DNA from 3 places in the Streptomyces sp. SID14515 genome. Region 1 is predicted to be linked to each of the others. Evidence: riboswitches for the same ligand, from Rfam matches in the RefSeq annotation. Region 1 holds a riboswitch; each other region holds the start of a gene.

Region 1 (7,062 bases):
GGCCAGGGCCTCGGCGAGGCCGCCGATCTCGACGTGGACGACGGCCACCGGCTTGGCCGAGCCCCCGGCCACGGCCTTGTGCAGGGCGGCGGCCAGCACCTCGCCGTCGCCGGTCTCGGCCTCGCCGTTCTCCCCCACCCACGGGATGGCGGTGACGATCACCGCGTCGCAGGTCCCGTCCGCCAGCGCCTCGGCCAGCGCGTCCCGGAAGTCCTGCGGGGAGGCGGCCGTGGTGAGGTCGATCGGCGGGCGCGGGCGCAGCCCCTCGGCCAGGCAGGCGTCGTACGTCAGGAGGCCGAGGGACTCGGAGTTGCCGAGGATGGCGACCCGGGGACCGGCCGGGAGCGGCTGGCCCGCCAGCAGGAGGCCCGCGTCGACCATCTCGGTCACGGTGTCGACCCGGATGACGCCGGCCTGGCGCATCAGCGCTGAGACCGTGGCGTCGGGGATGCGGCTGACCGGGACCGCGTGGCCGGGCGGGGTGGAGCCGCTGTGCCGGGCGCCCTTGACCACGACGACGGGCTTCACGGCGGCGGTGCGGCGGGCGAGGCGGGTGAACTTGCGCGGGTTGCCGAGCGATTCGAGGTAGAGGAGGGCGACGTCGGTGTCCGGGTCCTCGAAGGAGTACTGGAGGAAGTCGTTGCCGGAGACGTCGGCCCGGTTGCCCGCCGAGATGAAGGAGGACAGGCCCGCGCCGCGCCGGTGGAGGCCGGAGAGCAGCGCGATGCCGATCGCGCCGGACTGGGTGAACAGGCCGATCCGGCCGCGGGCCGGCGACTCGGGGGCGAGCGAGGCGTTCAGCCGGACGGACTCGGCGGTGTTGATGATGCCGAAGGCGTTCGGGCCGATGATCCGCATGCCGTACGAGCGGGCCTGGCGGACCAGTTCGCGCTGGAGTTCACGGCCGTCGGCGCCCCGCTCGGCGTATCCGGCGGAGAGGACGACCAGGCCCTGGACGCCGTGCTCACCGCAGTCGGCGACGGCCTCGGGCACCCGGTGGGCGGGGACGGCGATGACCGCGAGGTCGACCTGCTCGTCGATCTCGCCGAGCGAGCGGTGGGCCGGAACGCCGTCGAGGGTGGCGAGACCCTCGTCGAAGGCGCTGTTCACCGCGTAACTGCGGCCGGTGTAGCCGGAGGCGAGGAGGTTGCGCAGGACCGTGCGGCCCACCCCGCCGTGGGTGCGACCGGCGCCGATGACCGCGACGGAGCCGGGAGCGAGGAGGCGCTGCACCGAGCGGGCCTCGGCGCGCTGTTCGCGGCCGCGCTGGACGGCGAGGGACTTCTCGGTGGGTTCGAGGTCGAGGGTGAGATGGACGGAGCCGTCCTCGAAGCTGCGGCGCTGGGTGTACCCGGCGTCCCGGAACACCTTGATCATTTTGTTGTTGGCGGGGAGCACCTCGGCGGCGAAGCGCCGGATGCCGCGCTCGCGGGCGACCGCGGCGATGTGTTCGAGCAGCGCCGAGGCGACTCCGCGGCCCTGGTGGGCGTCCTGGACGAGGAAGGCGACCTCGGCCTCGTCGGCGGGCGCGGAGGCGGGGCGGCCCTGCTCGTTGATGCGGTCGAAGCGGACGGTTCCGATGAACTCGCCGCCGATCGTGACGGCCAGCCCCACCCGGTCGACGTAGTCGTGATGGGTGAAGCGGTGCACGTCCCGGTCGGATAGCCGCGGATACGGGGCGAAGAACCGGTAGTACTTCGACTCGTCGGACACCTGCTCGTAGAAGCTGACCAGTCGCTCGGCGTCGTCCGTGGTGATCGGCCTGATGCGCGCGGTGCCACCGTCGCGGAGCACCACGTCCGCTTCCCAGTGGTCGGGGTACGCGTGATGCGGACTCTGCTCCGGCGTGGGCTCCATGGGCAAAGCCTACGGCGGGGACCCCGGTCGCGGAGGGATCGGTGCCGGGGCAGTCTGAGGAGGCCCGGACCTGGGCAGCCGGAGCACGGGGCCGGACGGGAGGCCGGGCACAGCACCACGCACTGCATGAGAGACTGGTCTAGACAACCGTTGATATGTGAAGGGCAGAACCATGGCTGAGCGCCGCGTAAACGTCGGTTGGGCCGAGGGCCTGCACGCCCGCCCCGCTTCCATCTTCGTCCGTGCCGCCACGGCTTCCGGCGTCCCGGTGACGATCGCCAAGGCCGACGGCAACCCGGTGAACGCCGCCTCCATGCTCGCCGTGCTCGGTCTGGGCGCGCAGGGCGGCGAGGAGATCGTGCTCGCGTCCGACGCGGACGACGCCGAGGCCGCTCTGGACCGGCTGGCGAAGCTGGTCGCCGAGGGCCTGGAAGAGCTTCCCGAGACCGTCTGACCCGACGGGGTCCGGCCCTGCCGGATTCACGAGGTGCGAGAGCCGCGATCCCCGAGAGGGTCGCGGCTTTTTCGCATTCCGGTTCGCTTTCCGGTTGGCCTCCCGGTCCACTCTCCGGAAATAGCGACGCCCGGACAAGGTAATTCGGGCAGCACGAACTGCGCTCCCGGAATTACTTCTCTTTGTATACGGCTCGCTTGTTAATGGCGGACGCCCGCGATGTTTACGTCGTGTTGCGAAGAGCTCACGCGGGGAACGGGCGCGGTGCGCCGACCCGGCTGATCCGGGCGGCGCAGCCGGTGGGCCCCGGTGGCGCGTTCCGCGTGCTGGGCCGTGAGCGCCCTCGCCCGCTCCGCGTCGCCGCGCGCCACGGCGTCCACGATCGCGCCGCGCTCGGCCCAGGCGTCGACCGGGCGGGCCGGCTGCTCGACCGCGTACATCCAGGCGATCTTGTGCCGGAGCTGGGTGAGCAGCGCGATGAGGGCGGGGCTGCCGGAGGCCTGGGCGAGCGTCTCGTGGAACCAGCCGGCCAGCGAACGCAGATCCTCGCCCTCGCCCCGGCGGGCCCGCTCCTGGCCCAGCCTGACCAGACCCCGGAGCACCTTCAGATGGGCCTCCGTGCGGCGCTGGGCGGCGCGTGCCGCGCCCAGGGGCTCCAGGAGCATCCGCACCTCCAGGAGGTCGGCCGCCTCCTGCGCGGTGGGCTCGGCGACACAGGCGCCGGCGTGTCTGCGGGTGACCACGAACCCCTCGGACTCCAGGGTGCGCAGGGCCTCGCGGACCGGGACGCGGGAGACCCCGTAGCGGCGGGCCAGCAGCTCCTCGGTGAGGCGGCTGCCGCGCTCGTAGACACCGGAGACGATGTCGTCACGGATTGCCGTGCATACCGAATGCGCGGGAATGCGCATGTCCGAACCTCCGCCTTGATCCCCGCGAAACGCGGCCGCCCGACGTCTGTTCCGTGACTCTATTGCAATCTGCCGGAATTTCCGATGGCAGGCCGGAATCCATGGATATCTTCAGGCCGGAATTGCCGAAGGCCCCGGCGGGTGCCGGGGCCTTCGGGCGGGGTCGCGCGGGGGCGGGTCAGACGTTCAGACCGTGCGAGCGCAGGTAGCCGACGGGGTCCATGTCTGAGCCGTAGTCGGGGGTGGTGCGGGCCTCGAAGTGCAGGTGCGGGCCGGTGGAGTTGCCGGTGGAGCCGGAGAGCCCGATCTGCTGGCCGGAGGAGACACTCTGGCCGACGGAGACGCCGATCGAGGAGAGGTGGCCGTACTGGGTGTACGTGCCGTCCGTCATCCGGAGCACGATGTTGTTGCCGTACGCGCCGCCCCAGCCGGCCTCGACGACCGTACCGGCGCCGACCGCGACGACGGAGCTGCCGGAAGCGGCCTGGAAGTCGACGCCGGAGTGGCTGCCGGAGGACCAGAGCGCGCCGCCGGTGTTGTAGCCGGTGGTGATGTGGGAGCCGGCGACCGGGAGGTGGAAGGCGTTGAGCCGGGCGCGCTCGGCGGCGCGGGCGGCACGGGCCTTCTCTTCGCGGACCTCCTTGGCGCGGGCCTCGGCCTTGCGCTCGGCCTCCGCCTTCGCCTTGGCCTTGGCGGCCTTCGCGCGGGCCTCCGCCGCGGCCTTGGCCTTCGCCTCGGCGATCGCGTCGGCCTGCTGCTTCTGGACCTGGGCCTGGGCGTCGATCTGGTCGGCGAGGGTGGCGTCGAGGGCGATGGCCTGGGTGAGGCCGGTGTCGGCGACCTTGGCGGCCTCGGTGTCCGCGGCGAGGGCCGGGGAGGCCAGCGAGCCGATGACTCCGGTGGTGGCCAGGGCCGCGACGCCGGCGGCCTGGGCGCTGCGGCGCGTCAGGCGGCTCGGAGCACGGTGCTTCCCGGTGGCACGGGTGAACGCCATGGAGGGGCTGATCCTTTCCTTCCTTCTCGCCTACCGGGTTAGCTGACGGGTTCGGAGCAGGAAGGTCTCCTACGGATCCCCGCGCCGGTTCACGGCACGGGCCTCCGATTCACCCCAGGGACTGCGTGTGGGTCCCCGGCTCCCCAGGCTCGCGCCTGACGGGGACTCGGCGATGACTGCCCGGCGCCGCGGATGCGGCATACGGGTGACGGACAGCCGGGCCGACGCTAGGCGGGGCGACTTCCCATCACCAAACGGACAAGGGGATTTGTCGCGCATCCCACAGGGCAGACAGGCAACCTCTCCAATAAAAGCCGCAAAGCTCAGCAATCGGGCAAAAAGGGAGGACCCCGACGAACTTCCGTCCGTCGGGGTCCTGTTCGCGGCGGTGTGCCACGGGTGCCGTCAGCCGGTGACGACGGAGACCTCGCCGATGCCGAGCGCCCGCACGGGCTCCTCGATCTGCGCGGCGTCGCCCACGAGGACCGTGACGAGGCGGTCCACCGGGAAGGCGTTGACCACGGCGGCGGTCGCCTCCACGGTGCCCGTCTCGGCGAGCCGGGCGTAGAGGTGGGCCTGGTAGTCGTCGGGGAGGTGCTGCTCGACCTGGTCGGCCAGCGTGCTGGCGACGGAGGCGGCGGTCTCGAACTTCAGCGGGGCGACGCCCACCAGGTTCTGCACGGCCGTCTCGCGCTCGGCGTCGGTCAGCCCCTCGGCGGCCAGCGTCCGCAGGACCTTCCAGAGGTCCTCCAGGGCCGGTCCGGTGGACTCCGTGTCCACCGAGCCGCTGATCGCGAGCATCGCCGCACCGCCGGAGTCGGGGCCGCTGGAGCGCAGCACCTGGGCGAAGGCGCGCACTCCGTAGGTGTAGCCCTTCTCCTCGCGCAGCACCCGGTCCAGCCGGGAGGTGAGGGTGCCGCCCAGGCAGTACGTGCCGAGGACCTGCGCGGGCCACACGCGCTCGTGCCGGTCGGCGCCGATCCGGCCGATCAGCAGCTGGGTCTGGACCGCGCCGGGGCGGTCCACGATGACCACGCGGCCGGTGTCGTCCGCGGTGATGGGCGGCACCGGGCGGGCCTGGCCGGCGTTGCCCGACCAGTCGCCGAGGGTCTCCGCCAGCAGCGCGTCCAGGTCGATGCCCGTCAGGTCGCCGACGATCACGGCCGTCGCGGTGGACGGGCGGACATGGGCGTCGAAGAAGGCGCGCACGGCGGCCTGATCGATCCGCCGGACGGTCTCCTCGGTGCCCAGGCGCGGGCGGGACATCCGGGCGGTGGCCGGGAACAGCTCCTTGGAGAGCTGCTTGGCGGCGCGCCGGGACGGGTTGGCCTGCTCGTGCGGGATCTCGTCGAGGCGGTTGCCGACGAGGCGCTCGATCTCGCTCTCGGCGAAGGCCGGGGCCCGCAGTGCCTCGGCGACCAGGCCCAGGGCCTTGGCCAGCCGGGAGGCCGGAACCTCCAGGGAGACCCGGACGCCGGGGTGGTCGGCGTGCGCGTCGAGGGTGGCGCCGCAGCGCTCCAGCTCGGCGGCGAACTCCTCGGCGCTGTGCTTGTCGGTGCCCTCGGAGAGCGCCCGCGACATGATCGTGGCCACGCCGTCCAGGCCCTCGGGCTCGGCCTCCAGCGGCGCGTCCAGGAAGATCTCCACCGCGACGACCTGCTGGCCGGGGCGGTGGCAGCGCAGCACGGTCAGCCCGTTGGGCAGGGCGCCGCGCTCGGGCGCCGGGAAGGCCCAGGGGCGGGCCGTGCCTGCGGTGGGCTGCGGGTGGAACTCCATGGCTACTCCAGTCACGGCGGCGTCGCTCACTTGGCCGCCCCCTCGTGCGCGTCGGTGCCCTCGGTGCCGTCTTCGCCCTCGTCGGCCTCGTCGGCCGGCTCGATGGGCTCGTACACCAGCACCGCCCGGTTGTCGGGGCGCAGGGCCGCCTCGGCCGCCGCGCGCACCTCCTCCGCGGTGACGTCCAGGACCCGGCCCACGGCGCTCAGGGCGAGCTGCGGGTCGCCGAACAGCACCGCGTAACGGCACAGTTCGTCGGCGCGGCCGGCGACCGTGCCGAGCCGGTCCAGCCACTCGCGCTCCAACTGCGCCTGGGCCCGCTCCATTTCCTCGGGGGTGGGCCCCTCGGCGGCGAACCTGGCCAGCTCCTCGTCGACGGCGGCCTCGATCTGCTCCACCTCGACGCCGCCGGACGTCTTCACGTCCAGCCAGCCCAGCGAGGGCGCCCCGGCGAGCCGCAGCAGCCCGAAGCCCGCCGCCACCGCCGTACGGTCGCGGCGCACCAGGCGGTTGTGCAGCCGGGAGGACTCGCCGCCGCCGAGCACGGTGAGCGCCAGGTCGGCCGCGTCACAGGCACGGGTGCCGTCGTGCGGGAGGCGGTAGGCGGCCATCAGGGCGCGCGCCGGGACCTCCTCGTGGACCACTTCGCGCAGCTGCTCGCCGATGATCTCCGGCAGCGTCCCGTCGCGCGGCGGCTGCTTGCCGTCGTGGGACGGGATGGAGCCGAAGTACTTCTCGATCCAGGCGAGGGTCTGCTCGGGGTCGATGTCGCCGACCACCGAGAGCACCGCGTTGTTGGGCGCGTAGTACGTACGGAAGAACGCGCGGGCGTCCTCCAGCGTGGCCGCGTCCAGGTCGGCCATGGAGCCGATCGGGGTGTGGTGGTAGGGGTGGCCCTCGGGGTAGGAGAGGGCGGTCAGCTTCTCGAACGCGGTGCCGTAGGGCACGTTGTCGTAACGCTGGCGGCGCTCGTTCTTGACGACGTCGCGCTGGTTCTCCATGGACTCCTCGTCGAGCGCGGCGAGGAGGGAGCCCATCCGGTCGGCCTCGAGCCAGAGAGCCAGCTCCACCTG
Region 2 (7,062 bases), on a different contig from region 1:
CACGGCCGAGAACCCGGTCCGCTTCCTCGCGCTGTCCGTCTCGGACGCCGCGGAGGACGTCATCGGCGTGATCCGGGGCGGCGCGCGCGGCTATGTCACCAAGACGATCACCGGCACCGACCTGGTCGACTCGATCTTCCGGGTCCAGGAGGGCGACGCGGTCTTCTCCCCGCGTCTGGCCGGCTTCGTCCTGGACGCCTTCGCCTCCACGGACGCCCCGCCGGTCGACGAGGACCTGGACCGCCTCACCCAGCGCGAGCGCGAGGTGCTGCGGCTGATCGCGCGCGGCTACGCGTACAAGGAGATCGCCAAGCAGCTGTTCATCTCGGTGAAGACGGTCGAGTCGCACGTCTCGGCGGTGCTCAGGAAGCTCCAGCTCTCCAACCGCCACGAGCTGACCCGGTGGGCCACGGCACGACGGCTGGTCTGAGACCGTCGGTCAACCGGCGGCCGGGTCGAGCGAGATGTTGACCTTCTCGCCGATCCGGCGGTAGCCGATGCCCGTGTAGATCCGCTCGACGTCGGCGTCGCCCGGCTCCAGCCAGACGGCCCGGCAGCCCTGGTCGAGGGCCCGTTCCGTCAGCCAGGCGGAGAGCGCGGCGCCGACGCCCCGGCGGCGGAAGGACGCGGCGACGGCGAGACCGGCCAGTTCGCTGAGGCCGTCGACCGCGACCGAGCAGCCACCGGCCCCGGCCGGCGTGCCGTCGAGGACGGCCAGGGCGGCGACCCCGTCGCCGGCGGCCGCCGCACGCAGCCAGTCGGTCGTTCCGCTCTCGGGCTCGCCCTCGCCGCCGAAGCCGTGATGCTGGACGCGGGCGGCGTCGGTGAATTCCGCTTCGGTGCCGGGCACCATGATGCGGAGGCCGTCGACCGGGCTCGGCGTCCGGAGGTCCTCGCGGCCGCAGGCCAGCAGCGGGGCCCGGTTCTCCACGGTGAAACCGGCGGCGAGCAGGGCCGGTTCGACAGCCGGGGCCCAGGCGGGCAGGAACTCCAGGCGGGGCAGCCGCTCGCGCCGCCGGAACGCCTCGACCAGGGCCGCCACCTCGTCCGCCGTGGGTTCCGCTTCGCGGTCGGGGATGGCGTAGTTGGCGTACTTCAGCTCCCAGCCCGGGTTGTGCCGGACGGTGAACGGGCCCACGCGGTAGTGGTCGGGCGACCGCAGCGTGAGCGTACGGGCGTAATCCTGGACGGCGTTCGCCATCGTCATACGGGAGTTCCTTCGGCGGTACGGATCGGCGCCGGGGACTATGCCACGCGCGTCGCCCCGGCGAAAGGCATCTGATCGATGGGCGCGATGCGCACCGGTGCTCCCGGGCGCGGGGCGTGGATCATCTGGCCGCCGCCGATGTAGAGGCCGACATGGCTGATCCCGGAGTAGAAGAACACCAGGTCGCCGGGGGCCAGTTCGGAGCGGGAGACCCGGGATCCGGCGTTGATCTGGGTGTAGGTGGTGCGTGGCAGGCTCACGCCCGCCGCCTTCCAGGCCGCCTGGGTCAGGCCCGAGCAGTCGAAGGCGTTGGGGCCCGTCGCGCCCCAGACGTACGGCTTGCCGATCGCCCCGTGGGCGAAGGCGATGGCCTGCCCGGCGCGGGAGTTCGGGGCCGCTGCCGGGCCGCTCCGGGCGGTGGAGCGGTCGGCGTGGGCGGGGCCGCCCCCGTGCCGGGCGTCGGCGGAGCGTTCGTAGGCGGCGCGTTCGTCGGCGGTCAGGGTGTCCAGGAGCCTGCGGGCGTCGGCCAGCTTGGTGCGGATCGCGGTGCGGTGTTCGCGCAGCTCGGTGCGGCGGGCGGCGAGGCGTTCGGTCTCCTGGTCGGCGGTGGCCTTGACGCGGGTGATCTGGGAGACCTGCCGCTTGATGTTCCGCAGCAGGCCGCTCTGGCGGTCGCCCGCCCGGTCGAGGTAGGAGGCGCGCTGCAGATAGGCGTCGGGGTCGGAGGAGAGCGCCAGTTGCAGGGCCGGGTCGAGGGTGCCGCCGCGGTACTGCGCGGTGGCCAGCGAACCCAGGGCGTTCCGCGTGGTGTTGAGGCGGTCGGTGCGGCGGGCGGCCTCGTCGGTCAGGGCCTCGACCCTGCGGGTGGCGGCGGCCGCCTTCTCCTTCGCCCCGTTGTACTTCTCGGTGGCGACCTCGGCGTCGTGGTAGAGCCGGTCGACCTTCGCCTTGACCTGGTCGGCGGTGGGAGCCGGTTCGGCGGGGGCCGCGCCGGCCCCGCTGACCGAGACGGCGGTGGCGGCCCCGGCGAGCGCCAGGGTGGCGGCGGTGCGGGCAGCAGGGCCGGTGAACGGGCGCTGCTTGGGTTTTCGGTGAGCTGACCTGCGGTGCGCTGCCACGGGGGCGGCATCCTTCCTGTCGGCCGACCGCCGGGGGATACCGGCGGGTCCGTGAAGGACGCTAATCCGGGTGCGCGGAAAAGGGTCACCATGACAGCTATTGCCCTGATGTGACGTTTCGCCGATCGCTGATGATCGAAGCGATCAATGAAGGCTTGCCTCACTGAAAGGTAAAACTTTGGCCATGGCTAGGCTCCGGAGCCATGGACGTACTCATCAATGTCTTCGTCGCCCTGCACATCATCGGCATCGCCTCCCTGCTGGGCGGCTTCCTGACGCAGATGAAGGCCATGGGTGAGGGCACCGCCCGCTTCGGCCCGGCCATGCTCCACGGTGCGCTGACCATGCTCGTCACCGGCATCGCCCTCGTCGGCCTCAACCAGGCCGACGACCAGACCGTGAACAACGTCAAGATCGGCATCAAGCTGGCGCTGCTGGTCGTGATCCTCGCCCTGGTCTACGTCAAGCGGGACGACGAGACGGTCGACGAGGGCGCGTTCGGGGCGGTCGGCGGGCTGACGGTCGCCAACATCTTCATCGCCACCGTCTGGACCTGAGGCCGGACCACGGCCTTCCGGGGGCGGCCGCCGAAGAGCCGCCCCCCGGCCCGTACCCGTACTACGCCGGGCGGACGCTCCCGTAGATCGGCATGTAGTAGATCGACTCCTCGCGCACGTTCGCACCCGGCTTCGGGGCGTGGATCATCATGCCGTCGCCCTTGTAGATGCCGACATGGCTGATGTCGTCGTAGAAGAAGACCAGGTCCCCCGGCCGCAGGTCGGACGTGGCGACCCGGGTCCCGACCTTCACCTGATCCCAGGTGGTCCGCGGCAGGGTCACGCCCGCCTCCCGCCACGCCGCCTGCGTCAGCCCCGAGCAGTCGTACGAGGAGGGGCCCGACGCGCCCCAGACGTACGGCTTCCCGATCTGGGCGCGGGCGAAGTCCAGCACCTTCTCCGCCTTGGCGGCGTAACCGCTGCCCGTACCGGATCCGGAGCCCGAACCCGTGCCCGTACCGGAACCGGAGCCCGTGCCCGAACCGCCCGACTCCTTCGCGGCCTCCTCGCGGGCCTTCTCCTCCGCCTCGGCCTTCTCCTTCGCCTCGGCGGCCTGCCGGGCGGCCAGCTTCGCCGCCTTCTCCTTGGCCTCGGCCTCCTTCTTGCGCTCCAGCTCCGCCAGCCGCGCCTTCTCCTCGGCGGTCAGCCGGGACAGCAGCCCACGGGCCTCGGTGAGCTTGGTCTGCACGTCCTTCTTGCTGGAGGCGAGCGTGGCCTGCGTCTCGGTGAGGGTCTCCAGGCTCTTCACCGCCTCCGCGCGCTTCTTCGCCGCCGAGGCCTGCTGCGTACGGAAATCGGTGACGGCCTTCTGCTGCCGCTCCGTCGCCCGGTCCATCAGCCGGCTCTGGTCGAAGTACCCCTGCGGGTCGTCCGCCAGGAAGAACGTCGCCGTGGGCGCGATGCCGCCGCTGCGGTACTGCGCCGCCGCGTAGGAGCCCAGCGCCCGGCGCGCCTCGTTGATCTTCTCGGTCCGCTTCGCCACGTCGGAGAGCAGCGTGTCGACCTTCTTCTGCTGCGTGGCGGAGGCGGCCTTGGCCCGGTTGTACTCCTGGGTCGCGGTGCCCGCCTGCCGGTACAGGGCGTCGACCTTCTTCTGCACTTCCTCGATGGCGGGCTTCGGCTCCGCGGGCGCGGCCGTGGCGCTCTGCGTGGAGAGCAACGTCACGGAGGCCAGCGCGGCCGTCGTCAGCCCGACGGCGGGAGTGGTGGTGCGCACCTTCGTGCGCGGCTTGCGATGCGATGCCAAGACCGGCATCTCCTTCCGTGGACCGCCTACCGGGTTAGCTGTCGGGTTCGGACGGAACGGAAGGCTGTCCTACGGTCCGGATCGAGGTCACGGACCGATTCACCCCGGTTCTGCGTGTGGGTCCCCGGTTCCGAACTGCCTGGAGGGCAGGACGGATTCGGCAGAGGTGTCCGTTAGGCGCGGTTCGCCTCAGGGAGGTACGGATCACCTGACCGAGCACGCTAGCCAACCCGTGGCACCGCTGGGAAGCACGATGAGCGATATGCCCGATACATTTTCGTGACCTTTTCGGATCGAGGGCTCCGCACCCCCTCCGACCGGGCACTCCTTCACGGAACGTCGACGTCCGCTCTCCGTGCGTAGAGCCGAAACCGTCGCTTCCCGGCTTCGGCGGAAGGTTGTCAGTCCGGCCGCCTAGACTCAGTAGGCGATGAGCAGCCTCTTTGACGACAGTTTCCTGACCGGCCTCCAGCCCGCGGAGGACGGCCCCCCGCCGCCCCCCGAGGACCACGCGCCCGAAGCGGTGCCGGAGGGACTCTTCGAGGGCGTCTACGACGCGCCCCCGCCTCCCCGGGACGGGTACTACCGGGACGGTCACCCGCGCCCGGTGATCGACTCCGCCGCGCTGCTCGACGGGCTGAACACCGAGCAGCGCGCCGCCGTCGTGCACGCCGGATCCCCGCTGCTCATCGTCGCCGGGGCCGGCTCCGGCAAGACCCGGGTGCTCACCCACCGCATCGCCCATCTGCTGGCCGAGCGCGGCACGCACCCCGGGCAGATCCTCGCGATCACCTTCACCAACAAGGCCGCGGGCGAGATGAAGGAGCGCGTCGAGCAGCTGGTGGGCCCGCGCGCCAACGCCATGTGGGTCATGACCTTCCACAGCGCGTGCGTCCGCATCCTGCGCCGCGAGTCGAAGAAGCTCGGCTTCACCTCGTCGTTCTCGATCTACGACGCCGCCGACTCCAAGCGCCTGATGGCCCTGGTCTGCCGTGACCTCGACCTGGACCCCAAGCGCTATCCGCCGAAGTCCTTCACCGCCAAGGTCTCCAACCTCAAGAACGAGCTCATCGACGAGGAGACCTTCGCCGGACAGGCGGCGGACGGGTTCGAGAAGACCCTCGCCCAGGCGTACGCGCTCTACCAGGCCCGCCTGCGCGAGGCCAACGCCCTGGACTTCGACGACATCATCATGACGACGGTCCACCTCCTCCAGGCCTTCCCGGACGTCGCCGAGCACTACCGCCGCCGCTTCCGCCACGTCCTCGTCGACGAGTACCAGGACACCAACCACGCCCAGTACACGCTGGTCCGTGAGCTGGTCGGCCCGGCCGGGGAGAACGACGCGCCCGCCGAGCTGTGCGTGGTGGGCGACGCGGACCAGTCGATCTACGCCTTCCGGGGCGCGACCATCCGCAACATCCTCCAGTTCGAGGAGGACTACCCGAGCGCGACGACGATCCTGCTGGAGCAGAACTACCGCTCCACGCAGACGATCCTCTCCGCCGCCAACGCCGTCATCGAGCGCAACGAGAGCCGCCGCCCCAAGAACCTCTGGACCAACGCCGGCTCCGGCGCCCGCATCACCGGCTATGTCGCCGACACCGAGCACGACGAGGCGCAGTTCGTCGCCGACGAGATCGACCGGCTCACCGACGCGGGCGACGCCAAGGCGGGCGACGTCGCCGTCTTCTACCGGACCAACGCCCAGTCCCGTGTCTTCGAAGAGATCTTCATCCGCGTCGGCCTGCCCTACAAGGTCGTCGGCGGCGTGCGCTTCTACGAGCGCAAGGAGGTCCGGGACGTCCTGGCCTACCTCCGCGTCCTCGCCAACCCCGAGGACACCGTCCCGCTGCGCCGCATCCTCAACGTCCCCAAGCGCGGCATCGGCGACCGCGCCGAGGCCATGATCGACGCCCTGTCGACGCGCGAGAAGATCTCCTTCCCGCAGGCGCTGCGCCGCGTCGACGAGGCGTACGGCATGGCCGCCCGCTCCTCCAACGCCGTCAAGCGCTTCAACACGCTGATGGAGGAGCTGCGCACGATCGTCGAGTCCGGCGCCGGGCCCGCCGTCGTGCTGGAAGCCGTCCTGGAGCGCACGGGCTATCTCGCCGAGCTCCAGTCCTCCACCGACCCGCAGGACGAGACCCGTATCGAGAACCTTCAGGAACTCGCCGCCGTCGCCCTGGAGTTCGAGCAGGAGCGCGGCGACGAGGAGGGCGCGGGCACGCTCGCGGAGTTCCTGGAGAAGGTCGCGCTCGTCGCGGACTCCGACCAGATCCCCGACGAGGACGAGGACGGCTCCGGCGTCATCACGCTGATGACCCTGCACACCGCGAAGGGTCTGGAGTTCCCGGTGGTCTTTCTCACCGGCATGGAGGACGGCGTCTTCCCGCACATGCGCGCCCTCGGCCAGACCAAGGAGCTGGAGGAGGAGCGCCGCCTCGCGTACGTCGGCATCACCCGCGCCCGCGAACGGCTCTATCTGACCCGGGCCGCGATGCGCAGCGCCTGGGGCCAGCCCTCGTACAACCCGCCCTCGCGGTTCCTGGAGGAGATCCCGGAGCAGCACCTGGAGTGGAAGCGCAAGGGCCCGATGGCCGCCCCCGCCGGACCGACCTCCGGCATCACGTCCTCGCTCTCCTCCTCCCGCGCCCGCACCGGCCCCTCGGGCTTCGCGACCCGGCGCGGCGCGGAGAAGCCGACGGTCACCCTGGTGGTCGGGGACCGGGTCACGCACGACCAGTTCGGGCTCGGCACGGTGACGGCCGTCGAGGGCTTCGGCGACCAGGCCAAGGCGACGGTCGACTTCGGCGACGAGCGCCCGAAGAAGCTGCTCCTGCGGTACGCGCCGGTCGAGAAGCTGTAGACGCACGGACGGACGCGAAAAGGGGGGCCCTCGGGCCCCCCTTTTTTCACATGCTCGTCAGGTCG
Region 3 (7,062 bases), on a different contig from region 1:
CGACGGCGACCGGCTGCACCGCCTCGGCCACCGGCTCGGAGACGCGCTCACCGATCTGGAGCGACGGGGCGTCGACTGCGTATGGGAGGCGGAACCGGTCCCCGTGCAGCTGCCCGCCGCGACCGCGCCCCCGGTACGGGTCGGCCGCTTCGACTGGGACCTGCACTCCGGACGGGTCGCCGCCGACGACGACCTGTGCGCGATCCTCGGCTTCGAGCCCGCCGCCTTCCCCGGCACCGTCGACGCGCTCGCCGAACGGCTGGTCCCGGAGGACGTGTACGGGCTGTGGGCCCTGGCCCGGCAGACGGTGGAGTCCGCCGAACCGGTCGTCCGCCGCATGCGGCTGCGCGGTCCCGACGGCCGGTCCCATCTGCTGGAGCTGTCCGGCCGCTGGACCCACCCGAACGGCGACGCGGCCGCCAGCCATCTGACCGGCTTCCTGGTCGACCTGGGCGCGGGCCCCGTCGTGCCGGAGGCCGCCGACCGGTTGCCCCGGGGCATCCTCTCCCTGGACCGGCTCGGGCGGATCACGTACGCCAACGGCCTCGCCGAGGAGCTGCTCGGCCACTCGCGGGCGGAGCTGATCGGCCGTGTGGTGTGGCGGGCCCTGCCGTGGTTCGGGCACGAGGCCTACGAGGACCACTACCGGGCCGCCCTGATAGCGGACGAGCCCGTCCACTTCCTCGCCCAGCGCCCGCCCTCGCGCTGGCTGTCGGTGTCCCTGTACCCCGGCCACGACGGGGTGAGCGTCGTCCTCCAGGCGACGGACCAGCCGGCCTACGCCCCCGGCTCCGTGACCTCACCGGGGCTGGGCATCGGCTCGACCGCCGACCGCTCCTCCGCGCTGTACCGCCCGGTGGCCCTCGCCATCGCGCTGACCGAGGCGGTCACGGCACGTCAGGTCTCCGCGGTGGTCACCGAGGAGCTGCTGCCCGCGTTCGGCGGCCGTCAGCTGGCCATCTACCTGCTGAACGAGCGCCACCTCCATCTGGCCTGGGAGACGGGATTCCCGAAGGGGTTCCTCGACCGCTTCGACGGGGTCGGGCTCGACGTCAGCATTCCCGGCGTGGAGACCCTGACCACGGGCCGACCGATCTTCTTCGAGTCCATGCAGCGCCTGGCCGAGGCCTATCCGGGCATCCCCATCGACGCGGACGTCGGGGCGCGGGCGTTCCTGCCCCTGATCGCCTCGGGGCGGCCCGTCGGCTCCTGCATCCTCGGCTTCGACCGGCCGCGCGGCTTCAGCCCGGAGGAGCGCACCGTGTTGACGGCACTGGCCGGCCTGATCGCCCAGGCCCTGCAACGAGCCCAGCGCTACGACAGCGAGTCGGCCCTCGCCCGCGGACTCCAGGACGCCCTGCTGCCGCACCGACTGCCGGAGGCCGACGGGGTCGACACCCTGGGCCGCTATCTCTCCGGCACCCAGGGCATGGACGTGGGCGGCGACTGGTACGACGTCATCGAGACCGGCCACGAACTCGCCCTGATCATCGGCGACGTACAGGGGCACGGTGTCTCCGCCGCCGCGACGATGGGACAACTGCGCAGTGCGGTACGGGCGTTCGCGCTGAGCAACCACGATCCGCAGGAGGTGATGAGCGGTACCAACCGGCTGCTCATCGACCTGGACCCGGGTCAGTTCGCCAGCTGCTGCTACATCGCGCTCGACCCGGCGACCGGTGTGGCCCGCGCAGTACGGGCGGGGCATCCGCAGCCCGTGCTGCGGCGGCCCGACGGCCGGACGGAGGTGCTGGACCTGCCCGGCGGCATCGTGCTCGGCATCGACGGGAACGCGACCTACCCGGTCACGGAGATGCGGCTCGACCCGGGAGCGATGCTCGCCCTCTTCACGGACGGGCTGATCGAGCGCCCCGGCACGGACATCGACGAGGGCATCGAGCGGCTGCGCGCCACCGTCGAACGCATCGGCGCGGTCTCGCTGGCCGAGACGGCCGACCAGGTCATCGGCGAGGCCAGGGCGGCCGTCGACCGCCCGGACGACATCGCGCTCCTGCTCGCCGCCCGGTGGGCCGAGGCTCCGGCGGTGCGGCGACCCCCGGCGCGGACCTTCGGACCGGACCTGTGGCGCACGTTCCGAGGGCCGGGCCCGGGGCACTCGGCAGCCCCGGACCCGGACCCCTAGGGGGTGTCTTGCCGATCAGGCGTCGGCGGGGCGCTCGCTCGGCGCGAAGGCGCCGGAGGCCTCCAGCATGCCCTCGCGCTCCACGACCTTGATCCGCTCACGGCCCTGGGCCGCGCCCAGCGCCTGCTCGTGGGCGTCCAGCTTGTGCCAGCCTTCCCACGTCGTGTAGCGGACGCCGCGGTCCTCCAGGAAGGCCTCGACGGCCTCCGGGGCGGGCGTGGCCGGCTCGGGCAGGCGGCCGGCGGCGCGGTCCTCCAGGACGCAGGCGACCGTCTCGTTGGCGTCGCCCTTGGTGTGCCCGATCAGACCGATCGGACCGCGCTTGATCCAGCCCGTGACGTAGACCGAGGCCATGTGCTCGTCACCGGCGATGACCCGGCCCGCCTCGTGCGGGACGGTGCCGGAGGCCACGTCGAAGGGGAGCTTGGGCAGCTCCTCCGAGTAGTAGCCGACGGCGCGGTAGACGCTCTGCATGTCCCAGTCGGTGAACTTGCCGGTGCCCCGGACGTTGCCGGTGCCGTCCAGCTCGGTGCGCTCGGTGCGCAGCGCGGTGACCTTGCCGTCCTCGCCGAGGATCTCGACCGGGGACTCGAAGAAGTGCAGGAACAGCTTGTGCGGGCGGTCGCCGACATCGCGGATCGCCCAGTTCTCCAGGGTCTGCGCGACCATGTTGGCCTGCTTGTTCTCCCGGCGGGTGGCGATGGAGCCCTCGTCGTACTCGATGTCCTCGGGGTTGACGATGACCTCGATGTTGGGGGAGTGGTCCAGCTCCCGCAGCTCCATCGGGCTGAACTTGGCCTGTGCGGGGCCACGCCGCCCGAACACATGCACCTCCAGCGCCTTGTTCTGCTTGAGGCCCTGGTACACGTTGTCCGGGATCTCGGTGGGCAGCAGCTCGTCCGCCGTCTTGGCCAGGACACGGGCCACGTCCAGGGCCACGTTCCCGACGCCGAGCACCGCGACCTTCTCCGCGGTCAGCGGCCAGGTGCGCGGGACCTCGGGGTGCCCGTCGTACCAGGAGACGAACTCGGCGGCGCCGTAGGAACCGTCCAGCTGGATGCCGGGGATGTCGAGCGCCCGGTCGGCCTCGGCGCCGGTGGAGAAGATCACCGCGTCGTAGAACGACCGCAGGTCGTCCAGGCCGATGTCGTGCGGGTAGCTGACGTTGCCGAAGAGCCGGATCTGGGGCTTGTCCAGCACCTGGTGCAGGGCCTTGACGATGCCCTTGATGCGCGGGTGGTCGGGGGCCACGCCGTAACGGATCAGGCCGAAGGGCGCGGGCATGCGCTCGAAGAGGTCGATCGAGACCCCCGGGTCCTGGCAGACCTCGGATTTGAGCAGCGCGTCCGCAGCATAGATACCGGCGGGGCCGGCTCCGACAATGGCGACGCGGACGGGGCGTGTCATGGCGTGGTGATCCTTCGGGGCGGGCGAACGCGGGCAGGTACAGCGTACGTCGGAGGTAAGGGTTGGCTTACTAGTCTCCACCCCACACCGTAAGCGATCGCCCCGCGGGCCCTTCGGTCACCCCCACCCAGAGTGTCCGATTGGCCCGTTTCGTTATGCCCATATGGTCGATTTGGTTCTTTTGCTCCGTCTATCCGTAAAGGGATTTCCAGGCCTTTTGATGCATTTGCCTGGGCCTGTTTTCGCCATCACCGCGAGCGAGTGGTGAGCGTCACGTCCGAGGGCGCGGACGCAGAACCGGAGGCATCGGTTCCCTTCTGTGCGAAGAAAGTTGACGCCGTGACGGTGCGGGCCGATCCGGGAATTCCGCCATTCGATCTTGCGTGGAAAAGGGAATCCGGAATGCGGGGCTTGTTCTGTCCCGCGTTTCTCGCCTACGGTCACCGTCAATCCGGATGGAACGCCGAATCCTGCCGCCGTCCGGGAATCCGAAACCCACTCACGTACGGCAGGAGCGGGGGACCCAGGTAAGTCGCCGAACCGTAACCGGAACGGCTTGGGGTGAAGTCGCACGATCGTGCGGCCAGACATCTCCCGTCTGAACCCGACAGCTCACCTCGCAGGCGCCGGAGAGGAAATCCCCCATGCCCGCACAGGGTAAGCACCGCCGTCCCCAGTCCACCTCGCTGCGTCGTGGCCTCGCCGCCGTGACCACCGGCGGAGCCGTTCTCGCGCTCCCCGTGATCGGCGCCACCAGCGCCTTCGCGGCCCCCGCCCCCACCGCCGCACCGCAGGCCGTGGCCCCCGCCGCGGTGGTCGCCCAGGCGAATTCCGCCGTGAAGGCCGCGCCCGCCCAGCATTCCGTGGTGGCCGGCGAAACGCTTTCCAAGATCGCCCGAGAGCATTCCGTCAGCGGCGGCTGGCAGAAGCTGTACGAAGGCAACCGGAAGATCGTCGGAGAGAATCCCGACCTTATTCACCCGGGTATCAAGCTGACGCTCGGAAACAAGGCCGCCGCCCCGTCGGACGCCAAGTCCTCCAAGGCTTCCGCCGCCACCGCGCGCGGTGCGTCGGCGGACCGTGCCGACCGTTCGGAGCGTACGAACATCGCCCCGGTGGCGAAGGCCGCTCCGGCCGCCGAGAAGGCCGTCGCATACACCGATGACCTCGACGGCTGGATCAAGGAATCGCTCGCGGTCATGGCCGAGCACGGCATCCCCGGCACCTACGAGGGCATCCACCGCAACATCATGCGCGAGTCCTCGGGCAACCCCGCCGCGATCAACAACTGGGACTCCAACGCGGTCAAGGGCACCCCGTCCAAGGGCCTGCTCCAGGTCATCGACCCGACCTTCCAGGCCTACCACGTGCCCGGCACCTCGACCGACAGCTATGACCCGGTCGCCAACATCACGGCCGCGTGCAACTACGCCGCGGACCGCTACGGCTCGATCGACAACGTCTTCGGCGCCTACTGATCCTCCGCGCCCGAACCCGAGGGGCCCCGGACTGCATGGTCCGGGGCCCCTCCGTCATGCCGGACGGCGCCGTGAAGTTACCCCCAAGTTTCTAGTGACTTACCACGCGATCGACAGTAGAACCTGTTGCACTCTGTCGAGAGTGAGGGATGTCACATGAGTGACACTACCAAGCAGGATGGCGGGACCAAGGGCGTCTCGCGTCGAAGATTCATCACTGGAACAGGTTCTCTTCTGGGGGTCGCGGCGCTTGCCGGGACCACCGCACCGGCCTGGGCGAGCGCACGGGCGGCAGCAGCGCCGATCGGCTCCGGGGCCCATGTGCCCGTCCTGGTCATCGGCACCGGATACGGCGGCTCCGTCGCCGCCCTCCGGCTCGCCCAGGCCGGCACGGACGTCCACATGGTCGAGATGGGCATGGCCTGGGACACCCCGGGCGCGGACGGAAAGATCTTCGCCAACACCACCAAACCGGACGACCGCTCCTTCTGGCTGCGGACCCGGACCAAGCAGCCGCTGAGCAACTTCCTCGGCTTCCCCATCGACAAGGACGTCAACCGCTACACCGGCATCCTGGACGCCGAGGAGTTCGGCGGCATCACGGTCTACCAGGGCCGCGGCGTCGGGGGTGGATCCCTGGTCAACGGCGGCATGGCCGTCACCCCGCGCCGGGAGAACTTCGGCGCCATCCTCCCGACGGTGAACGCCGAGGAGATGTACAGCACCTACTACCCGCGCGCCAACAGCGGGCTCGGCGTCACCACCATCGATCCCGCCTGGTTCGACACCGTCGACTGCTACCAGTACGCCCGGGTCGGCCGAAAACACGCGCAGCGCTCCGGCTTCCCGTTCCTCTTCGTGCCCGCCGTGTACGACTGGGACTACATGAAGCAGGAGGCGGCCGGAACCGTACCGAAGTCGGCCCTGGACGCGGAGATCCTCTACGGCAACAACTACGGCAAGAAGTCGCTCCAGAAGACCTACATCGACCGGATCAGGGCCACCGGCCGGGTCACCATCTCCCCGCTCCACAAGGTCACCACGGTCACCCCGGCCCCCGGCGGCGGCTACACCGTGCTCATCGACCAGCTGGACACCGGCGGCCGGACCGCCGTGACCAAGACCGTCACGGCGGACAAGGTGTTCTTCGCCGCGGGCAGCGTGGGCACCAGCAAGCTGCTCGTCGGCCTCAAGGCCACCGGCGCCCTGCCCCTCCTCAACAACGAGATCGGCAAGGGCTGGGGCGACAACGGCAACGTCATGTGCGGCCGGGCCAACCACCTCTGGGATCCGACGGGCAAGGTGCAGTCGTCCATCCCGACCGGCGGCATCGACAACTGGGACGCCGGCGGAGCGTTCGCCGAAGTCGCTCCGCTGCCCACCGGCATCGAGACCTGGGCCTCCTTCTACCTCTCGATCACCAAGAACCCCAACCGCGCCCAGTTCACCTGGAACGCGGCGGCGGGCAAGGCCGAACTGAACTGGCAGACGGCGTGGAAGCAGCCGTCCATCGACGCCGCGAAGACCATCTTCGACAAGATCAACCAGAAGGAGGGGACGATCTACCGCACGGACCTCTTCGGTGTCTACAAGATCTGGGGCGACCACCTCACCTACCACCCGCTGGGCGGCGCGGTCCTGGACAAGGCCACCGACAACTACGGCCGGCTGCACGGCTACCCCGGCCTGTACGTCATCGACGGCGCGCTGATCCCCGGCAACACCAGCGTGAACCCCTTCGTCACCATCACCGCGCTCGCCGAACGCAACATCGAACGGATCATCGCGACCGATCTGTAGGCGACCCACGAAAGAGCCCGGGGCCGGGAGTGCCAACCCGGCGGCCCCGGACTCCGTCCGTGGGGGCCCCGCCCCTCACCCGTGACCGGGCAGCACGCACACCGAGTCGATCCCCAGCACATGGTTGAGCCGCCCGAACGCCAGCCACGAGCCGATGCTCATCGTCAGCTCCACGATCTCCGCCTGGCTGTAGCGCGCGGTCATCCGCTCCCAGAAGGCGTCGTCCAGACCGTG

The links. Region 1 has a riboswitch for cyclic di-AMP ahead of G3I54_RS00865 (M23 family metallopeptidase). Riboswitches for the same ligand answer to the same signal wherever they lie in the genome.
Region 2: it holds a riboswitch for cyclic di-AMP, as region 1 does, so the genes downstream of both, G3I54_RS08465 (C40 family peptidase) here and G3I54_RS00865 (M23 family metallopeptidase) in region 1, are expected to answer to the same signal.
Region 3: it holds a riboswitch for cyclic di-AMP, as region 1 does, so the genes downstream of both, G3I54_RS03830 (transglycosylase SLT domain-containing protein) here and G3I54_RS00865 (M23 family metallopeptidase) in region 1, are expected to answer to the same signal.

What each region holds. Positions count from the first base shown of each region.
Region 1 is NZ_JAAGMH010000003.1:27,445-34,506, reverse strand. Features, by position in the region: partial or broken gene G3I54_RS00880 (GNAT family N-acetyltransferase) at 1-1,857, opposite strand, end outside; gene G3I54_RS00875 (HPr family phosphocarrier protein) at 2,030-2,311, shown strand; gene G3I54_RS00870 (GntR family transcriptional regulator) at 2,512-3,219, opposite strand; gene G3I54_RS00865 (M23 family metallopeptidase) at 3,398-4,213, opposite strand; cyclic di-AMP (ydaO/yuaA leader) riboswitch at 4,227-4,395, opposite strand; gene G3I54_RS00860 (pitrilysin family protein) at 4,619-5,989, opposite strand; gene G3I54_RS00855 (pitrilysin family protein) at 6,016-7,062, opposite strand, start outside.
Region 2 is NZ_JAAGMH010000043.1:20,894-27,955, forward strand. Features, by position in the region: gene G3I54_RS08445 (response regulator transcription factor) at 1-430, shown strand, start outside; gene G3I54_RS08450 (GNAT family N-acetyltransferase) at 440-1,207, opposite strand; gene G3I54_RS08455 (NlpC/P60 family protein) at 1,246-2,325, opposite strand; gene G3I54_RS08460 (hypothetical protein) at 2,529-2,882, shown strand; gene G3I54_RS08465 (C40 family peptidase) at 2,944-4,137, opposite strand; cyclic di-AMP (ydaO/yuaA leader) riboswitch at 4,136-4,301, opposite strand; gene pcrA (DNA helicase PcrA) at 4,559-6,997, shown strand; gene G3I54_RS08475 (peptidoglycan DD-metalloendopeptidase family protein) at 7,055-7,062, opposite strand, start outside.
Region 3 is NZ_JAAGMH010000021.1:55,065-62,126, forward strand. Features, by position in the region: gene G3I54_RS03820 (SpoIIE family protein phosphatase) at 1-2,143, shown strand, start outside; gene G3I54_RS03825 (FAD-dependent oxidoreductase) at 2,159-3,550, opposite strand; cyclic di-AMP (ydaO/yuaA leader) riboswitch at 4,002-4,189, shown strand; gene G3I54_RS03830 (transglycosylase SLT domain-containing protein) at 4,195-5,028, shown strand; gene G3I54_RS03835 (GMC oxidoreductase) at 5,185-6,828, shown strand; gene G3I54_RS03840 (carboxymuconolactone decarboxylase family protein) at 6,904-7,062, opposite strand, start outside.